DNA from 2 places in the Staphylococcus hsinchuensis genome. Region 2 is predicted to be linked to the other one. Evidence: a T-box and tRNA genes for the amino acid it is inferred to sense, from the RefSeq annotation. Region 2 holds a T-box; the other holds one or more tRNA genes.

Region 1 (8,675 bases), 190 kb from region 2:
GCTTACCAAGGCAACGATACGTAGCCGACCTGAGAGGGTGATCGGCCACACTGGAACTGAGACACGGTCCAGACTCCTACGGGAGGCAGCAGTAGGGAATCTTCCGCAATGGGCGAAAGCCTGACGGAGCAACGCCGCGTGAGTGATGAAGGTCTTCGGATCGTAAAGCTCTGTTATTAGGGAAGAACAAATGCGTAAGTAACTGTGCGCGTCTTGACGGTACCTAATCAGAAAGCCACGGCTAACTACGTGCCAGCAGCCGCGGTAATACGTAGGTGGCAAGCGTTATCCGGAATTATTGGGCGTAAAGCGCGCGTAGGCGGTTTTTTAAGTCTGATGTGAAAGCCCACGGCTCAACCGTGGATGGTCATTGGAAACTGGAAAACTTGAGTGCAGAAGAAGAAAGTGGAATTCCATGTGTAGCGGTGAAATGCGCAGAGATATGGAGGAACACCAGTGGCGAAGGCGACTTTCTGGTCTGCAACTGACGCTGATGTGCGAAAGCGTGGGGATCAAACAGGATTAGATACCCTGGTAGTCCACGCTGTAAACGATGAGTGCTAAGTGTTAGGGGGTTTCCGCCCCTTAGTGCTGCAGCTAACGCATTAAGCACTCCGCCTGGGGAGTACGACCGCAAGGTTGAAACTCAAAGGAATTGACGGGGACCCGCACAAGCGGTGGAGCATGTGGTTTAATTCGAAGCAACGCGAAGAACCTTACCAAATCTTGACATCCTTTGATCGCTCTAGAGATAGAGTTTTCCCCTTCGGGGGACAAAGTGACAGGTGGTGCATGGTTGTCGTCAGCTCGTGTCGTGAGATGTTGGGTTAAGTCCCGCAACGAGCGCAACCCTTAAGCTTAGTTGCCATCATTAAGTTGGGCACTCTAGGCTGACTGCCGGTGACAAACCGGAGGAAGGTGGGGATGACGTCAAATCATCATGCCCCTTATGATTTGGGCTACACACGTGCTACAATGGACAATACAAAGGGCAGCTAAACCGCGAGGTCAAGCAAATCCCATAAAGTTGTTCTCAGTTCGGATTGTAGTCTGCAACTCGACTACATGAAGCTGGAATCGCTAGTAATCGTAGATCAGCATGCTACGGTGAATACGTTCCCGGGTCTTGTACACACCGCCCGTCACACCACGAGAGTTTGTAACACCCGAAGCCGGTGGAGTAACCTTTGGAGCTAGCCGTCGAAGGTGGGACAAATGATTGGGGTGAAGTCGTAACAAGGTAGCCGTATCGGAAGGTGCGGCTGGATCACCTCCTTTCTAAGGATATATTCGGAACATCTTCTACGAAGATGAAACGGAATAACAACGACATATTGTATTCAGTTTTGAATGCTCATTTTGAGCGTTTAAATACGAAATGGGCCTATAGCTCAGCTGGTTAGAGCGCACGCCTGATAAGCGTGAGGTCGGTGGTTCGAGTCCACTTAGGCCCACCATTTCATATAAACTTTATATAACGGGGGCTTAGCTCAGCTGGGAGAGCGCCTGCTTTGCACGCAGGAGGTCAGCGGTTCGATCCCGCTAGTCTCCACCATTATAATTATTGTACATTGAAAACTAGATAAATAAGTAAAATAATGATTTTACCAAGCAAAACCGAGTGAATAGCGTGTATACGCTTGAATTCAAAAAATAATCGCTAGTGTTCGAAAGAACACTCACAGATTAATAACGTTTGCTTTTTAGTCTTTTGACTAAAAACATAGATTAAGTTATTAAGGGCGCACGGTGAATGCCTTGGCACTAGAAGCCGATGAAGGACGTTACTAACGACGATATGCTTTGGGGAGCTGTAAGTAAGCTGTGATCCAGAGATTTCCGAATGGGGAAACCCAACACGAGTTATGTCGTGTTATCGATATGTGAATACATAGCATATCCGAAGGTAGACGCGGAGAACTGAAACATCTTAGTACCCGCAGGAAGAGAAAGAAAAATCGATTCCCTGAGTAGCGGCGAGCGAAACGGGAAGAGCCCAAACCAATGAGCTTGCTTATTGGGGTTGTAGGACACTCTCTACGGAGTTAGAAAAGAATAGATTAGACGAAGTAACTGGAAAGTTACATCAGAGAAGGTAATAATCCTGTAGTCGAAAATCTGTTCACTCTTGAGTGGATCCTGAGTACGACGGAGCACGTGTAATTCCGTCGGAATCCGGGAGGACCATCTCCTAAGGCTAAATACTCTCTAGTGACCGATAGTGAACCAGTACCGTGAGGGAAAGGTGAAAAGTACCCCGGAAGGGGAGTGAAATAGAACTTGAAACCGTGTGCTTACAAGTAGTCAGAGCCCGTTAATGGGTGATGGCGTGCCTTTTGTAGAATGAACCGGCGAGTTACGATCTGATGCAAGGTTAAGCAGCAAATGTGGAGCCGTAGCGAAAGCGAGTCTGAATAGGGCGTTGAGTATTTGGTCGTAGACCCGAAACCAGGTGATCTACCCATGACCAGGCTGAAGTTCAGGTAACACTGAATGGAGGGCCGAACCGACTTACGTTGAAAAGTGAGCGGATGAGTTGTGGGTAGCGGAGAAATTCCAATCGAACCTGGAGATAGCTGGTTCTCTCCGAAATAGCTTTAGGGCTAGCCTCAAGTGATGATTATTGGAGGTAGAGCACTGTTTGGACGAGGGGCCCTTCTCGGGTTACCGAATTCAGACAAACTCCGAATGCCAATCAATTTAACTTGGGAGTCAGAACGCGAGTGATAAGATCCGTGTTCGAAAGGGAAACAGCCCAGACCACCAGCTAAGGTCCCAAAATATATGTTAAGTGGAAAAGGATGTGGCGTTGCCCAGACAACTAGGATGTTGGCTTAGAAGCAGCCATCATTTAAAGAGTGCGTAATAGCTCACTAGTCGAGTGACACTGCGCCGAAAATGTACCGGGGCTAAACATATTACCGAAGCTGTGGATTGTCCGTAGGACAATGGTAGGAGAGCGTTCTAAGGGCGTTGAAGCATGATCGCAAGGACATGTGGAGCGCTTAGAAGTGAGAATGCCGGTGTGAGTAGCGAAAGACGGGTGAGAATCCCGTCCACCGATTGACTAAGGTTTCCAGAGGAAGGCTCGTCCGCTCTGGGTTAGTCGGGTCCTAAGCTGAGGCCGACAGGCGTAGGCGATGGATAACAGGTTGATATTCCTGTACCACCATGATTCGTTTTAAGCGATGGGAGGACGCAGTAGGATAGGCGAAGCGTGCTGTTGGAGTGCACGTCCAAGCAATAAGACTGAGTGTTAGGCAAATCCGACACTCATAAGGTCAAGTTGTGATGGGGAGAGGAAATTGTTTCCTCGAGTCGCTGATTTCACACTGCCAAGAAAAGTCTCTAGCTAGAATACTGGTGCCCGTACCGCAAACCGACACAGGTAGTCAAGATGAGAATTCTAAGGTGAGCGAGCGAACTCTCGTTAAGGAACTCGGCAAAATGACCCCGTAACTTCGGGAGAAGGGGTGCTCTTTAGGGTGCAAGCCCAGGAGAGCCGCAGTGAATAGGCCCAAGCGACTGTTTATCAAAAACACAGGTCTCTGCTAAACCGTAAGGTGATGTATAGGGGCTGACGCCTGCCCGGTGCTGGAAGGTTAAGAGGAGTGGTTAGCTTCTGCGAAGCCACGAATCGAAGCCCCAGTAAACGGCGGCCGTAACTATAACGGTCCTAAGGTAGCGAAATTCCTTGTCGGGTAAGTTCCGACCCGCACGAAAGGCGTAACGATTTGGGCACTGTCTCAACGAGAGACTCGGTGAAATCATAGTACCTGTGAAGATGCAGGTTACCCGCGACAGGACGGAAAGACCCCGTGGAGCTTTACTGTAGTCTGATATTGAAATTCGGCACAGCTTGTACAGGATAGGTAGGAGCCTTAGAAACGTGAGCGCTAGCTTACGTGGAGGCGTTGGTGGGATACTACCCTTGCTGTGTTGGATTTCTAACCCGCACCATTAATCATGGTGGGAGACAGTGTCAGATGGGCAGTTTGACTGGGGCGGTCGCCTCCTAAAGAGTAACGGAGGCGCTCAAAGGTTTCCTCAGAATGGTTGGAAATCATTCATAGAGTGTAAAGGCATAAGGAAGCTTGACTGCGAGACCTACAAGTCGAGCAGGGTCGAAAGACGGACTTAGTGATCCGGTGGTTCCGCATGGAAGGGCCATCGCTCAACGGATAAAAGCTACCCCGGGGATAACAGGCTTATCTCCCCCAAGAGTTCACATCGACGGGGAGGTTTGGCACCTCGATGTCGGCTCATCGCATCCTGGGGCTGTAGTCGGTCCCAAGGGTTGGGCTGTTCGCCCATTAAAGCGGTACGCGAGCTGGGTTCAGAACGTCGTGAGACAGTTCGGTCCCTATCCGTCGTGGGCGTAGGAAATTTGAGAGGAGCTGTCCTTAGTACGAGAGGACCGGGATGGACATACCTCTGGTGTACCAGTTGTCGTGCCAACGGCATCGCTGGGTAGCTATGTATGGACGGGATAAGTGCTGAAAGCATCTAAGCATGAAGCCCCCCTCAAGATGAGATTTCCCAACTTCGGTTATAAGATCCCTCAAAGATGATGAGGTTAATAGGTTCGAGGTGGAAGCGTAGCGATACGTGGAGCTGACGAATACTAATCGATCGAAGACTTAATCAATTTTTAAACGTTTTGTTTGGTTTCATTCATTTTACTTATTATCTAGTTTTGATTGTATAATTTCATACATTGCATTGTCTGGTGACAATGGCAAGGAGGTCACACCTGTTCCCATGCCGAACACAGAAGTTAAGCTCCTTAGCGCCGATGGTAGTCGGACTTACGTTCCGCAAGAGTAGGACGTTGCCAGGCAATTATTCGGAGGATTAGCTCAGCTGGGAGAGCATCTGCCTTACAAGCAGGGGGTCGGCGGTTCGAACCCGTCATCCTCCACCATTTAAATACATTAGCCGGCCTAGCTCAACTGGTAGAGCAACTGACTTGTAATCAGTAGGTTGGGGGTTCAAGTCCTCTGGCCGGCACCATGTTTTGAGCCATTAGCTCAGTTGGTAGAGCATCTGACTTTTAATCAGAGGGTCAGAGGTTCGAATCCTCTATGGCTCACCATTTGAATTTACATGCGGGTGTGGCGGAATTGGCAGACGCACTAGACTTAGGATCTAGCGCCTTACGGCGTGGGGGTTCGACTCCCTTCACCCGCATATGCAGAAGTAGTTCAGCGGTAGAATACGACCTTGCCAAGGTCGGGGTCGCGGGTTCGAATCCCGTCTTCTGCTCCATTATAGTGCCGGGGTGGCGGAACTGGCAGACGCACAGGACTTAAAATCCTGCGGTGAGAGATCACCGTACCGGTTCGATTCCGGTCCTCGGCACCATTTAAATTTTTGCGCCCGTAGCTCAACTGGATAGAGCGCTTGACTACGGATCAAGAGGTTATGGGTTCGACTCCTATCGGGCGCGTTAGTTTACGGGAAGTAGCTCAGCTTGGTAGAGCACTTGGTTTGGGACCAAGGGGTCGTAGGTTCGAATCCTGTCTTCCCGATAACCAAATAAAATATTGGGGGCTTAGCTCAGCTGGGAGAGCGCCTGCTTTGCACGCAGGAGGTCAGCGGTTCGATCCCGCTAGTCTCCACCATGTTTTTAATATAAATTAAATACTGATAAATTCAATATCGGCGGTGTAGCTCAGCTGGCTAGAGCGTACGGTTCATACCCGTGAGGTCGGGGGTTCGATCCCCTCCACCGCCATCATATTTTATTTATAAATTATATTTTAGGACCTTTAGCTCAGTTGGTCAGAGCTAACGGCTCATAACCGTTCGGTCGCAGGTTCGAATCCTGCAAGGTCCATATAATTTTTTGGAGGAATACCCAAGTCCGGCTGAAGGGATCGGTCTTGAAAACCGACAGGGGCTTAACGGCCCGCGGGGGTTCGAATCCCTCTTCCTCCGCCATTTTTACAATTTAATACTTTTTATTTTAATGGAGGAATACCCAAGTCTGGCTGAAGGGATCGGTCTTGAAAACCGACAGGGGCTTAACGGCCCGCGGGGGTTCGAATCCCTCTTCCTCCGCCATTAAATAACATTATCGCGGGATGGAGCAGTTCGGTAGCTCGTCGGGCTCATAACCCGAAGGTCGGTGGTTCAAATCCGCCTCCCGCAATTATATTTAGGTCCCGTAGTGTAGCGGTTAACACGCCTGCCTGTCACGCAGGAGATCGCGGGTTCGATTCCCGTCGGGACCGCCATTATGGTTCAGTAGCTCAGTTGGTAGAGCAATGGATTGAAGCTCCATGTGTCGGCAGTTCGACTCTGTCCTGAACCATTCATATGCCGGCCTAGCTCAACTGGTAGAGCAACTGACTTGTAATCAGTAGGTTGGGGGTTCAAGTCCTCTGGCCGGCACCATCTCATGGAGGGGTAGCGAAGTGGCTAAACGCGGCGGACTGTAAATCCGCTCCTTCGGGTTCGGCAGTTCGAATCTGCCCCCCTCCACCATTAGTTAAAATAGGGGCATATTTCAACGGTAGAATAGAGGTCTCCAAAACCTTTGATGTGGGTTCGATTCCTACTGCCCCTGCCATGGCGGTTGTGGCGAAGTGGTTAACGCATCGGATTGTGGTTCCGACACTCGTGGGTTCGATTCCCATCAACCGCCCTTAATAACATTAATGGGCTATAGCCAAGCGGTAAGGCAACGGACTTTGACTCCGTCACGCGCTGGTTCGAATCCAGCTAGCCCAGTTATTGGCGGCATAGCCAAGTGGTAAGGCAGAGGTCTGCAAAACCTTTATCACCGGTTCAAATCCGGTTGCCGCCTCCATGAAATATGCGGGAGTAGTTCAACTTTTAGAACACGTTCCTTCCCGGAACGAGGTATAGGTGCAAGTCCTATCTTCCGCTCCATTTTAATATGCGGGAGTAGTTTAACTCTTAGAACACGTTCCTTCCCGGAACGAGGTATAGGTGCAAGTCCTATCTTCCGCTCCATTTTAATATGCGGGAGTAGTTTAACTTTTAGAACACATTCCTTCCCGGAATGAAGTATAGGTGTAAGTCCTATCTTCCGCTCCATTTGATTGCTTCCGTTATGGAAGTTTTTTGTTTATCTAAAGCCGGTGTGGCGGAATTGGCAGACGCGCGGGACTCAAAATCCCGTTCCATTTATGGAGTGTCGGTTCGAACCCGACCACCGGTATTCATTTAACATCATAAAGCATCATTTTATTTTAGGAATCCCACAACCACGGGGTTCCGTTTTTTTATATAATCCATTAAGTATCAATATTTTGGACAACGAGTGGACAACAAGGCTATTTTTAAGTGGCCATTGTCCAAAAACACTTGAGACCGGTGGGACTCTAAGGATTGAGAGGTACAAAAAAATATTTTTATAGACATTGCCATAATTCAACTGTTTTTATTGTGGACGTTGTTCAGAATAGCTATTTTCTGTAAGATACAAAAGGTTAAAAGTCATAAAAGTAAAACCCCACCTTAAAAGGTGGGGTTTTTTATTTAAATTTATTTGGATATTTTTCTAATATTTCTTTTGGTATTTTATCTTTAGAAACTTTTTTGTATCTACGATAACTCCTTTACCATCTGTCGTATGTACACGTATGATGTCACCATGTTGATACTTTTGGTTTGAGGTTAAATCATATACTTTCATAGTATTGTCTTTAGCTACTAAGTTATAAGCTGTTTTATTATCAGAGGATATAACACCATAATAATATTCATCTTCGTTTAAGTATTGAAAACCACCTATAATCAAACCAATAAATAAGGCCGGGATAAGCAAAAGTATTATTATAAATAGTTTTTTCATGTTGTTCTCCTTTTCCTAGATTGAAAACTTATTATATATTTAATTGATAAAACAAACATCATACTTAAGCCTTATTTTGATTAATCCAATTTAAATGTCATATTTATATAAATTGGATTTATTTTTAATTTTTTTAAGCCTACACCTAATTCTAAAATTAAACAATTATTCTACTGATTTACGATAGCAATACGATTATTTTCAAGTTGTGAAGATTATCTCAAATTTATTTGAGAATGATAAGTCGTACGATGTTTATTTTTCTGAAACTATTTCTATATTTAATCAAAATTTATATTGTAGTTTTTGTTAATTTATAATATTATTAGTCTAATGTTTTAATACGGAGGTCAAAAGCATGTCGACAAGTAAAAATGCCTCAATGACAGGCAAACAATTTTTCAGTAATATTTTACAAGCGGTTGGAGCAGGGGTAGTTATTGCTTTGTTACCTAATGCGCTACTTGGGGAATTATTAAAGTTCTTTAAAACTGGTAACCTTTTATTGGAAAATATTTATCAATTTGTAGTACTCATTCAATCATTTATGGCTTTTATTATTGGAGTTTTAGCGGCACATCAATTTAAATTTAATGGCCCAGGTGCTGCTATGACTGGAGTTTCTGCCATGTTAGGCAGTGGTGCTGTTGTTATTTCTGAAGGTGGCTTTATGTTGAAAGGTATAGGAGATATAATTAATACGATTATTGTTGTTATTATTGCTTGTTTCTTCTATATGTTATTACAAAATAAGCTCAGTTCATTAGAAATGATTATTTTACCTGTTTTAATACCAGTACTAAGTGGAATCATAGGTATTTTTACTTTGAAATATGTTTCTCACATAACA
Region 2 (8,675 bases):
CGAATTATTTCAAAGTAACTATAAAGGAGGATAATAACGATGCGTAAGTTAATCGTTGGTTCCCGCAGAAGTAAATTAGCTTTAAAACAAAGCCAACAATTTATTGATAAATTAAAAGCCGTTGATCCGAACTTAGAAATTGAAATTAAAGAAATAGTAACTAAAGGTGACCGCATAGTAGATAAACAATTGTCTAAGGTTGGGGGAAAAGGGCTCTTCGTTAAAGAAATTGAAAATGAATTATTCAATAAAGACATTGATATGGCTATACATTCTTTAAAAGATGTGCCGAGTGTAATGCCTGAAGGTTTGACATTAGGATGTATACCTGATCGTGAAAACCCATTTGATGCGTATATTTCTAACAACCATGTGCCAATAGATGAATTACCAGCAGGCAGTATCGTGGGCACAAGTTCCCTTCGTCGTGGTGCTCAAATTATTGCTCAATACCCACACTTAGAAATAAAATGGATACGCGGTAATATCGATACGCGTTTAAGTAAATTAGAAACGGAAGATTTCGATGCTATTATATTAGCAGCTGCTGGTCTTAAACGTATGGGTTGGTCAGAAGATATTGTGACATCTTATTTAGATGATGGGACAGTTGTTCCGGCTATTGGACAAGGTGCGCTAGGTATTGAATGTCGTTCAGATGATCATGAACTGCTTGAATTATTAAATAAAGTTCATAACCAAGAGGTTGCAGATTGTGTAACTGCTGAACGTACATTTTTAAAACGTATGAATGGTAGTTGCCAAGTTCCTATTGGCGGATATGCAACAAAAAACAATGATGATACAATTGAGTTCACAGGCTTAATTATGTCAACTGATGGTAAAGAACGCTACCAACATACAGCACAAGGCATAGACCCAGTGAAAGTTGGGGAAAGTGTTTCAAAAGTTTTAGAAGACCAAAGTGCTTATGAAATTATAAAGGCATTAAACGAATCCGAATAATCGTTTGAGGTGACAAAATGAAACCAGTTATAGTAATGACGCAAACTAGTGAATTTGAAACAGAAGATATGACAATTTTGCATAAACCCTTGATTTATGTAGAACCGTTATCTTTTGATTTATCACTGCTTGATGTTAACTATGACTGGTTTATTTTTACGTCTAAGAATGCAGTTAAATTGTTCTATCCTCGTATGAGCCAAATGCAAGACACCAAAATTGCTGTTATTGGTAAAAAAACGGCTCACTACTGTGAGAGTTTAGGTTTAAAAGTAGATTTTATACCATCAGATTATTCACAAGAAGGATTTTTAAAGCAATTTAATCCGCAAGTCAGCAGCCGCATACTTATTCCTTCTAGTAAAAAAGCGCGTCCATTATTACAACAATCTTTGCAACAACAAGGGCATACAGTTAGGAAAATTGACTTATACCAACCTCTCCCACATACTGAAAATATAAATGAAGTAAAGCGATTAATAGAAACTGATAAAATCAATGCGATTACCTTTGCGAGTACTTCAGCAGTAAAATATTTTTTTGAAAGTGGAGAAGTGCCCGCATTTAACAATTATTTTGTAATTGGTCAGCAAACTTTTGAGGCGCTTAAACAATTTGGTATACAAGCGACAATGGCTGACAAACAAACATTAGAATCATTAATTAATATTATTAGAGAAAGTTGGGAAAAATGATGAAATTTAATAGACATAGAAGATTACGTAGCAGTAAAACAATGAGAAATATGGTAAGTGAAACACATGTAAGAAAAGAAGACTTAATCTATCCTATATTTGTCGTTGAACGAGATAATGTTAAAGAAGAAATCAAATCTATGCCAGGCATTTACCAATTAAGTTTGAATTTATTAAGTGAAGAAATTAAAGAAGCGCACGATTTAGGCATCAAAGCATTTATGTTCTTCGGTGTACCAAATGAAAAAGATGAAGTTGGTACGGGCGCTTATGATCATAACGGCATCGTTCAAGAAGCTACTCGTTTAGCAAAATCTATGTATGATGATTTACTTGTAGTAGCAGATACGTGTCTATGTGAATACACAGATCATGGTCATTGTGGTGTCGTAAATCATGAAACGAAAGATGTTGATAATGATAAATCATTACCATTATTAGTAAAAACGGCGATTTCTCAAGTTGAAGCGGGTGCAGATATTATAGCTCCTAGTAATATGATGGATGGTTTCGTAGCAGAAATTAGAGCTGGACTTGATGATGCAGGTTATTACAACATTCCAATTATGAGTTATGGTATTAAATATGCCTCAAGTTTCTTTGGACCGTTCCGAGATGCTGCTGAATCAACGCCACAGTTTGGTGATCGTAAAACATATCAAATGGATCCTGCTAATAGACGTGAAGCTTTAAGAGAACTTGACAGTGATCTTAAAGAAGGTGCAGATATGATGATTGTTAAACCTGCTTTAAGTTTCTTAGATATAATTAGAGATGTTAGAAATACGACAAACTTACCAGTGATTGCGTATAACGTAAGTGGGGAATACAGTATGACGAAAGCAGCTGCGCAAAACGGTTGGATTGATGAACAAGCTGTAGTCATGGAACAAATGATTTCTATGAAACGCGCAGGTGCAGATATGATTATCACATATTTCTCTAAAGACATTTGTAGATATCTAGATGAAAAATAAGGAGGCACATTGATGAGATATACAAATTCTGAACAAGCGATGGAAAAGGCGGAAGAACTTATGCCAGGTGGCGTTAACAGCCCCGTACGAGCATTTAAATCTGTAGATACACCAGCTATATTTATGGATCATGGTAAAGGATCTCGTATTTATGATATAGATGGAAATGAATATATTGACTATGTATTAAGTTGGGGACCGTTAATTCTAGGTCATCGTAACGAACAAGTAATCAGCAAAATCCATGAAGCCGTTGATAAAGGTACAAGTTTCGGTGCTTCAACTCTCCAAGAAAATAAATTAGCTGAACTCGTAATTGAACGTGTACCTTCTATTGAAAAGGTGCGTATGGTTTCTTCAGGTACAGAAGCAACATTAGATACGTTACGTCTCGCACGTGGTTATACAGGACGTAATAAGATAGTTAAATTTGTAGGTTGTTATCATGGACACAGTGATTCACTATTAATAAAAGCAGGTTCAGGTGTAGCAACATTAGGACTACCTGATTCACCTGGTGTGCCAGAAGGTATTGCTAAAAATACAATTACTGTACCTTACAATGATTTAGATGCAATTAAAGTTGCCTTTGAAGAATTTGGTGATGACATTGCTGGTGTTATCGTAGAACCTGTAGCAGGCAACATGGGCGTTGTGCCTCCTGTTGAAGGATTTTTACAAGGATTAAGAGATATAACAAATGAATTTGGTTCATTGTTAATCTTTGATGAAGTAATGACAGGCTTCAGAGTAGGGTATAACTGTGCCCAAGGTTATTACAATGTAACACCTGATTTAACTTGTTTAGGTAAAGTTATCGGTGGTGGATTGCCTGTTGGTGCAATTGGTGGTAAAAAAGAAATCATGGATAAAATAGCACCGACTGGTGATATCTATCAAGCTGGTACATTATCAGGTAACCCATTAGCAATGACGAGTGGTTATGAGACGTTAAGTCAATTAACGCCTGAATCTTACGATTATTTCAATCGTTTAGGTGATTTATTAGAAGAAGGACTAACTGAAGTATTTGCGAAACATAACGTGCCAATTACGATTAATAGAGCCGGTTCAATGATTGGTTATTTCTTAAATGAAGGGCCTGTTACCAACTTCGAACAAGCAAATGAAAGTGACCTTGAATTCTTTAGTCAAATGTACAGAGAGATGGCTAAAGAAGGTATATTCTTACCACCTTCACAATTCGAAGGTACTTTCCTTTCGACTGCTCATACGGAAGAAGATATTAAACAAACAGTACAAGCATTTGATCGAGCTTTAAGTAGATTAGTATAATCAACTTCAGTGCCCATGCATAAATTTTGCATGGGTACTTTTTTGTGATTAAATGCACATTGGAGCGTGACGATAAAGACGAAAGATGTGAGGACATGAAGATGCGATTAAAGAATAATATTATTGTATTCATTTTAGCACTTGTGATTAGTTTAATATTAAATGCTGTGCATATGTTACTACCATTTATGTTCGGACCTATCATTGCCAGTATTATTTGTGTAAAAGTTTTCAAAATGAAAGTAGAGTGGCCTCAATCCTTAGGTTTACTAGGTATGATATTACTAGGTGTACAAATTGGTTCAACATTTACTAAAAAAGTTATCCTCGAAATAAAGGATGATTGGTTATCAATTGTTTTCATTACCTTGATGCTATTAACCCTATCGATGATAATTGCATACTTCTTTAAGAAAATTGCAAAAGTAAATTATGAAACTGCAGTTTTAAGTGTCGTGCCCGGCGCCCTAAGTCAAATGTTGATTATGGCCGAAGAAAATAAAAAAGCTAATATTATGGTAGTGAGTTTAACTCAAACTTCTAGAATTATATTCGTAGTTATTTTAGTACCTTTAATATCATTTTTCTTTAAAGATTCAGGGTCCGGAAGTGCTGGAGCATCATCCGTGAAACCATTAACTCAAATGTTATCGCTTCCTAATGTAATAATATTAATTGTTGCAATTGCGCTTGTTTATTATATTATGGATAAGATTAAATTTCCTACTAAGCAATTGCTGGCACCGATTATAGTACTCATCGCGTGGAACTTAATTACAGGTATTAACTTTAAACTAGATAACTTCCTTATAGCAGGTGCACAAATTATTTATATGATTAGAATTGGTATCCAAATATCTAAATTGTTAGATCAGATGAAAGGCCGTGTCGCAGTAGCAATAGCTTTTCAAAATATATCATTAATATTGTTGTCATTTATCATGGTATTGATTATTTCAACATTTACGAAACATCCTATCAATGAATTGTTCTTAGGTGCAGCCCCTGGAGGAATGAGTCAAATTGTTCTTGTTGCAATAGAAACAGGAGCGGATGTCGCCCGAATTTCTAGTTATCACATCTTTAGAATATTCTTTATCCTATTCGTAATAGCACCATTAATCAGTTATCTCTTAAAATATTTAGCAAAATTAGATCTTCAGAAAGAAAAAAACGAAGAATCACAAAGGTGAAAATTCATATATAAATAAACTGTCGATTAACTACAATGTTGATCGACAGTTTTTCTAGAATAAGATATTTTCAATTTGAATGTTATATAGTTTGGTTGTTTGGATTATGAGGACAATCACGTAAGTGGGCGTTATATAAACCTGCTGCTTCTAAAAATGAAAATACTGTAACTGGACCTAAGAATTTAAAACCGTAACTTTTAAGTTTTTTAGATAAACGTGTTGCTCGTTCATCTACCGTAATACGGTCGCTTGAATGAATATACCCCATGTCTATTGGTTCATCATCTACGTATGACCATAGAAACTTACTAAAACTTCCATAATCTTCCTCAATTTTAAAATAACCTTTAGCTTGACTCACAATCGCTTCCAATTTCTTACGATTATGAACGATATTTGGAAATTCCATAAGTGCGTCTATATCACTCTCTGTCATCTGTGCAATTTTTTCTGGTTGAAAATCATGAAAGGCTGCTTCATAAGATGCTTTCTTTTTTAAAATAGTTAACCAAGATAAGCCTGCGTGTTGGGATTCAAGTGCTAATAATTTAAATAATTGATGACTATCATATAATGGTTTGCCCCAAACTTCATCATGATATTTTAAATAAACAGGATCTTTAGTACCAAAAGCGCATTCATTCATTTTTATTCCTCCTGTGGATTGACTTATTTTATTATCCATTATACTATAAATGATGAAAATGAATAATGTCGATTGGGAAGAGTAAATAGAGTTGAATTTCACAGAGAGTGCATATAGGCTGAGAATGTACATTTTACTTTGTTGAAGGTAGCCCAGAATAATCTTTGATTGAACGGCTGTGGAGAGTAAACAGTTAAAGTAGATGAAAGCGTGATTGAGCGTTAATCATAAATTAAGTGCTCGAGATGCATATTTCACATCTTGAGAATTTAGGTGGTACCACGGAATATCCGTCCTATATGATTTAGGACGGATATTTTTATATTTAAGGAGGATGTTGTAAATGGAGATGAAACCAAAGTATAACCCGAGCGAAGTTGAATCGGGTCGCTATGACCAATGGGTTAATAATGGTTATTTTGAAGCGGAAGGTAGTCAAACTAAAGAAACATATACGATCGTAATCCCACCTCCAAATGTGACTGGTAAATTACATTTAGGACATGCATGGGATACGACTTTACAAGATATCATTACACGTATGAAACGTATGCAAGGTTATGACACTTTATATTTACCTGGTATGGATCATGCAGGTATTGCGACTCAAGCTAAAGTTGAAGCTAAGTTAAACGAACAAGGTATTTCACGACATGATATTGGCCGTGAAAAATTCTTAGAACAAGCATGGGATTGGAAAGAAGAATACGCACAGTTTATTCGCAGTCAATGGGCTAAACTAGGATTAGGTTTAGATTATAGTAGAGAGCGTTTCACATTAGATGAAGGTCTTAGTAAAGCAGTTAAAAAGGTCTTTGTTGATATGTACAACAAAGGATTAATTTATCGCGGAGAATATATTATTAACTGGGATCCTCATACACGTACTGCATTATCTGATATCGAGGTTATTCATGAAGATGTACAAGGGAAATTCTATCACTTTAAATATCCTTATGCCGATGGTGATGGATTTATTGAGATTGCTACAACACGCCCTGAAACTATGTTAGGGGATACAGCTATTGTAGTTAACCCAGATGATGAGCGCTATAAAGATGTTATTGGTAAAAAGGTTATTTTACCTATCGTTGGGCGTGAATTACCAATTTTAGCAGATGAATATGTCGATAAAGAATTTGGTAGTGGTGCAATGAAAGTGACACCTGCACATGATCCAAATGATTTCGAAATAGGTAATCGTCATGACTTAGAACGCATCGTAGTTATGGATGAATCTGGTAAGATGAATCAACACGCTGATAAATATGAAGGTATGGATCGATTTGATTGTCGTAAACAACTTGTTGAAGACTTAAAGGCTGAAGATCTTGTTATAAAAATCGAAGAACATGAACATTCTGTCGGACATTCTGAACGTTCTGGTGCGATTGTCGAACCTTATTTATCAACACAATGGTTCGTTAAAATGAAACCACTTGCCGAACAAGCACTCAATAACCAAGATACTGATAACCGTATAGACTTTGTTCCGCAAAGATTTGAAAAGACTTTCAACCGTTGGATGGATGAAATAAGAGATTGGACGATTTCACGTCAGTTATGGTGGGGTCATCAAATCCCTGCATGGTATCACAATGAAACTGGTGAAATGTATGTAGGAGAAGAAGCGCCATCAGATATTGAGAACTGGACACAAGATGAAGATGTACTTGATACTTGGTTCTCAAGTGCTCTATGGCCGTTCTCAACTTTAGGTTGGCCAGATTTAGATAATGAAGATTATCATCGTTATTTCCCAACAAATGTATTAGTTACAGGATATGACATCATCTTTTTCTGGGTAGCTAGAATGATTTTCCAAGGATTAGAATTTACTGGGCAACGTCCATTTAATGATGTGTTACTACATGGCTTAGTACGTGCAGAAGATGGACGTAAAATGAGTAAATCCCTTGGAAATGGCGTTGATCCAATGGATGTTATTAATGAATATGGTGCAGATAGTTTAAGATACTTCCTAGCAACTGGTTCTTCACCAGGTCATGATTTACGTTATTCAACTGAAAAGGTTGAATCCGTATGGAATTTCATTAATAAAATATGGAATGCGGCACGATTTAGCCTCATGAACATTGGCGAAGAGTTTAAAGTTGAAGATGTTGATTTATCAGGCAACTTGTCATTAGCAGATAAATGGATTTTAACGCGATTAAATGAAACAATAAAAACAGTAACTGAGTTAAGTGATAAATATGAATTCGGCGAAGTTGGTCGTGCACTATATAACTTCATTTGGGATGAATTCTGTGATTGGTATATTGAAATGAGTAAGATTCCAATGAATAGTGATGACGAAAGTCAAAAACAAGTCACGCGTTCCGTATTAACTTATGTATTAGATAATACGATGAGAATGTTACATCCATTTATGCCTTTCGTAACAGAACAAATTTGGCAGAATCTTCCACATGAAGGTGACACAATTGTCAAAGCAGCTTGGCCACAAGTTAATGACGCGTTAGTTTTTGATGAAAGTAAGGAAACAATGCAACATCTAGTTGAGATTATAAAATCTGTAAGAACATCTAGGTTAGAAGTGGATACACCGTTATCTAAAGCGATACCTATTTTCATCCGTGCGAAAGATAGCAATATTAAACAAACATTAAATGACAATTCAAACTATATTGATCGTTTCTGTCATCCAAGTGAATTAACAATAGATACAGAAATCGACATTCCAGAAAAAGCTATGACTTCTATAACAACGGCGGGAGAAGTTGTGCTACCATTAGAAGGGCTCATAGATATGGATAAAGAGATAGCTAGATTAGAAAATGAACTTGTCAAATGGGAAAAAGAATTAGACAGAGTAAATAAAAAATTAGCGAATGAAAACTTTGTAAATAAAGCACCTGAAAAAATTATTAATGAA

What was found. A T-box is a leader RNA that pairs with one kind of tRNA and senses whether it is charged. The one in region 2 lies ahead of QQM35_RS09460 (valine--tRNA ligase), so its partner is inferred to be a tRNA-Val.
Region 1: it has a tRNA-Val gene. The T-box ahead of QQM35_RS09460 (valine--tRNA ligase) is inferred to sense a tRNA for this amino acid. The anticodon was not compared.

Annotation. Positions count from the first base shown of each region.
Region 1 covers NZ_CP128355.1:2,080,198-2,088,872, reverse strand. Annotated here, with positions in the region: rRNA gene QQM35_RS10475 (16S ribosomal RNA) at 1-1,278, shown strand, start outside; tRNA gene QQM35_RS10470 (tRNA-Ile) at 1,381-1,457, shown strand; tRNA gene QQM35_RS10465 (tRNA-Ala) at 1,480-1,555, shown strand; rRNA gene QQM35_RS10460 (23S ribosomal RNA) at 1,727-4,648, shown strand; rRNA gene rrf (5S ribosomal RNA) at 4,726-4,840, shown strand; tRNA gene QQM35_RS10450 (tRNA-Val) at 4,849-4,924, shown strand; tRNA gene QQM35_RS10445 (tRNA-Thr) at 4,938-5,013, shown strand; tRNA gene QQM35_RS10440 (tRNA-Lys) at 5,020-5,095, shown strand; tRNA gene QQM35_RS10435 (tRNA-Leu) at 5,109-5,190, shown strand; tRNA gene QQM35_RS10430 (tRNA-Gly) at 5,194-5,268, shown strand; tRNA gene QQM35_RS10425 (tRNA-Leu) at 5,276-5,364, shown strand; tRNA gene QQM35_RS10420 (tRNA-Arg) at 5,376-5,449, shown strand; tRNA gene QQM35_RS10415 (tRNA-Pro) at 5,458-5,531, shown strand; tRNA gene QQM35_RS10410 (tRNA-Ala) at 5,549-5,624, shown strand; tRNA gene QQM35_RS10405 (tRNA-Met) at 5,664-5,737, shown strand; tRNA gene QQM35_RS10400 (tRNA-Ile) at 5,766-5,839, shown strand; tRNA gene QQM35_RS10395 (tRNA-Ser) at 5,851-5,943, shown strand; tRNA gene QQM35_RS10390 (tRNA-Ser) at 5,974-6,066, shown strand; tRNA gene QQM35_RS10385 (tRNA-Met) at 6,081-6,154, shown strand; tRNA gene QQM35_RS10380 (tRNA-Asp) at 6,164-6,239, shown strand; tRNA gene QQM35_RS10375 (tRNA-Phe) at 6,244-6,316, shown strand; tRNA gene QQM35_RS10370 (tRNA-Thr) at 6,324-6,399, shown strand; tRNA gene QQM35_RS10365 (tRNA-Tyr) at 6,406-6,489, shown strand; tRNA gene QQM35_RS10360 (tRNA-Trp) at 6,501-6,574, shown strand; tRNA gene QQM35_RS10355 (tRNA-His) at 6,577-6,649, shown strand; tRNA gene QQM35_RS10350 (tRNA-Gln) at 6,664-6,735, shown strand; tRNA gene QQM35_RS10345 (tRNA-Cys) at 6,741-6,814, shown strand; tRNA gene QQM35_RS10340 (tRNA-Gly) at 6,823-6,897, shown strand; tRNA gene QQM35_RS10335 (tRNA-Gly) at 6,907-6,981, shown strand; tRNA gene QQM35_RS10330 (tRNA-Gly) at 6,991-7,065, shown strand; tRNA gene QQM35_RS10325 (tRNA-Leu) at 7,106-7,189, shown strand; gene QQM35_RS10320 (hypothetical protein) at 7,532-7,825, opposite strand; gene QQM35_RS10315 (PTS transporter subunit IIC) at 8,184-8,675, shown strand, end outside.
Region 2 covers NZ_CP128355.1:1,894,699-1,903,373, reverse strand. Annotated here, with positions in the region: gene hemC (hydroxymethylbilane synthase) at 40-966, shown strand; gene QQM35_RS09485 (uroporphyrinogen-III synthase) at 984-1,661, shown strand; gene hemB (porphobilinogen synthase) at 1,661-2,638, shown strand; gene hemL (glutamate-1-semialdehyde 2,1-aminomutase) at 2,651-3,934, shown strand; gene QQM35_RS09470 (AbrB family transcriptional regulator) at 4,030-5,127, shown strand; gene QQM35_RS09465 (DNA-3-methyladenine glycosylase I) at 5,210-5,776, opposite strand; T-box leader at 5,836-6,077, shown strand; gene QQM35_RS09460 (valine--tRNA ligase) at 6,120-8,675, shown strand, end outside.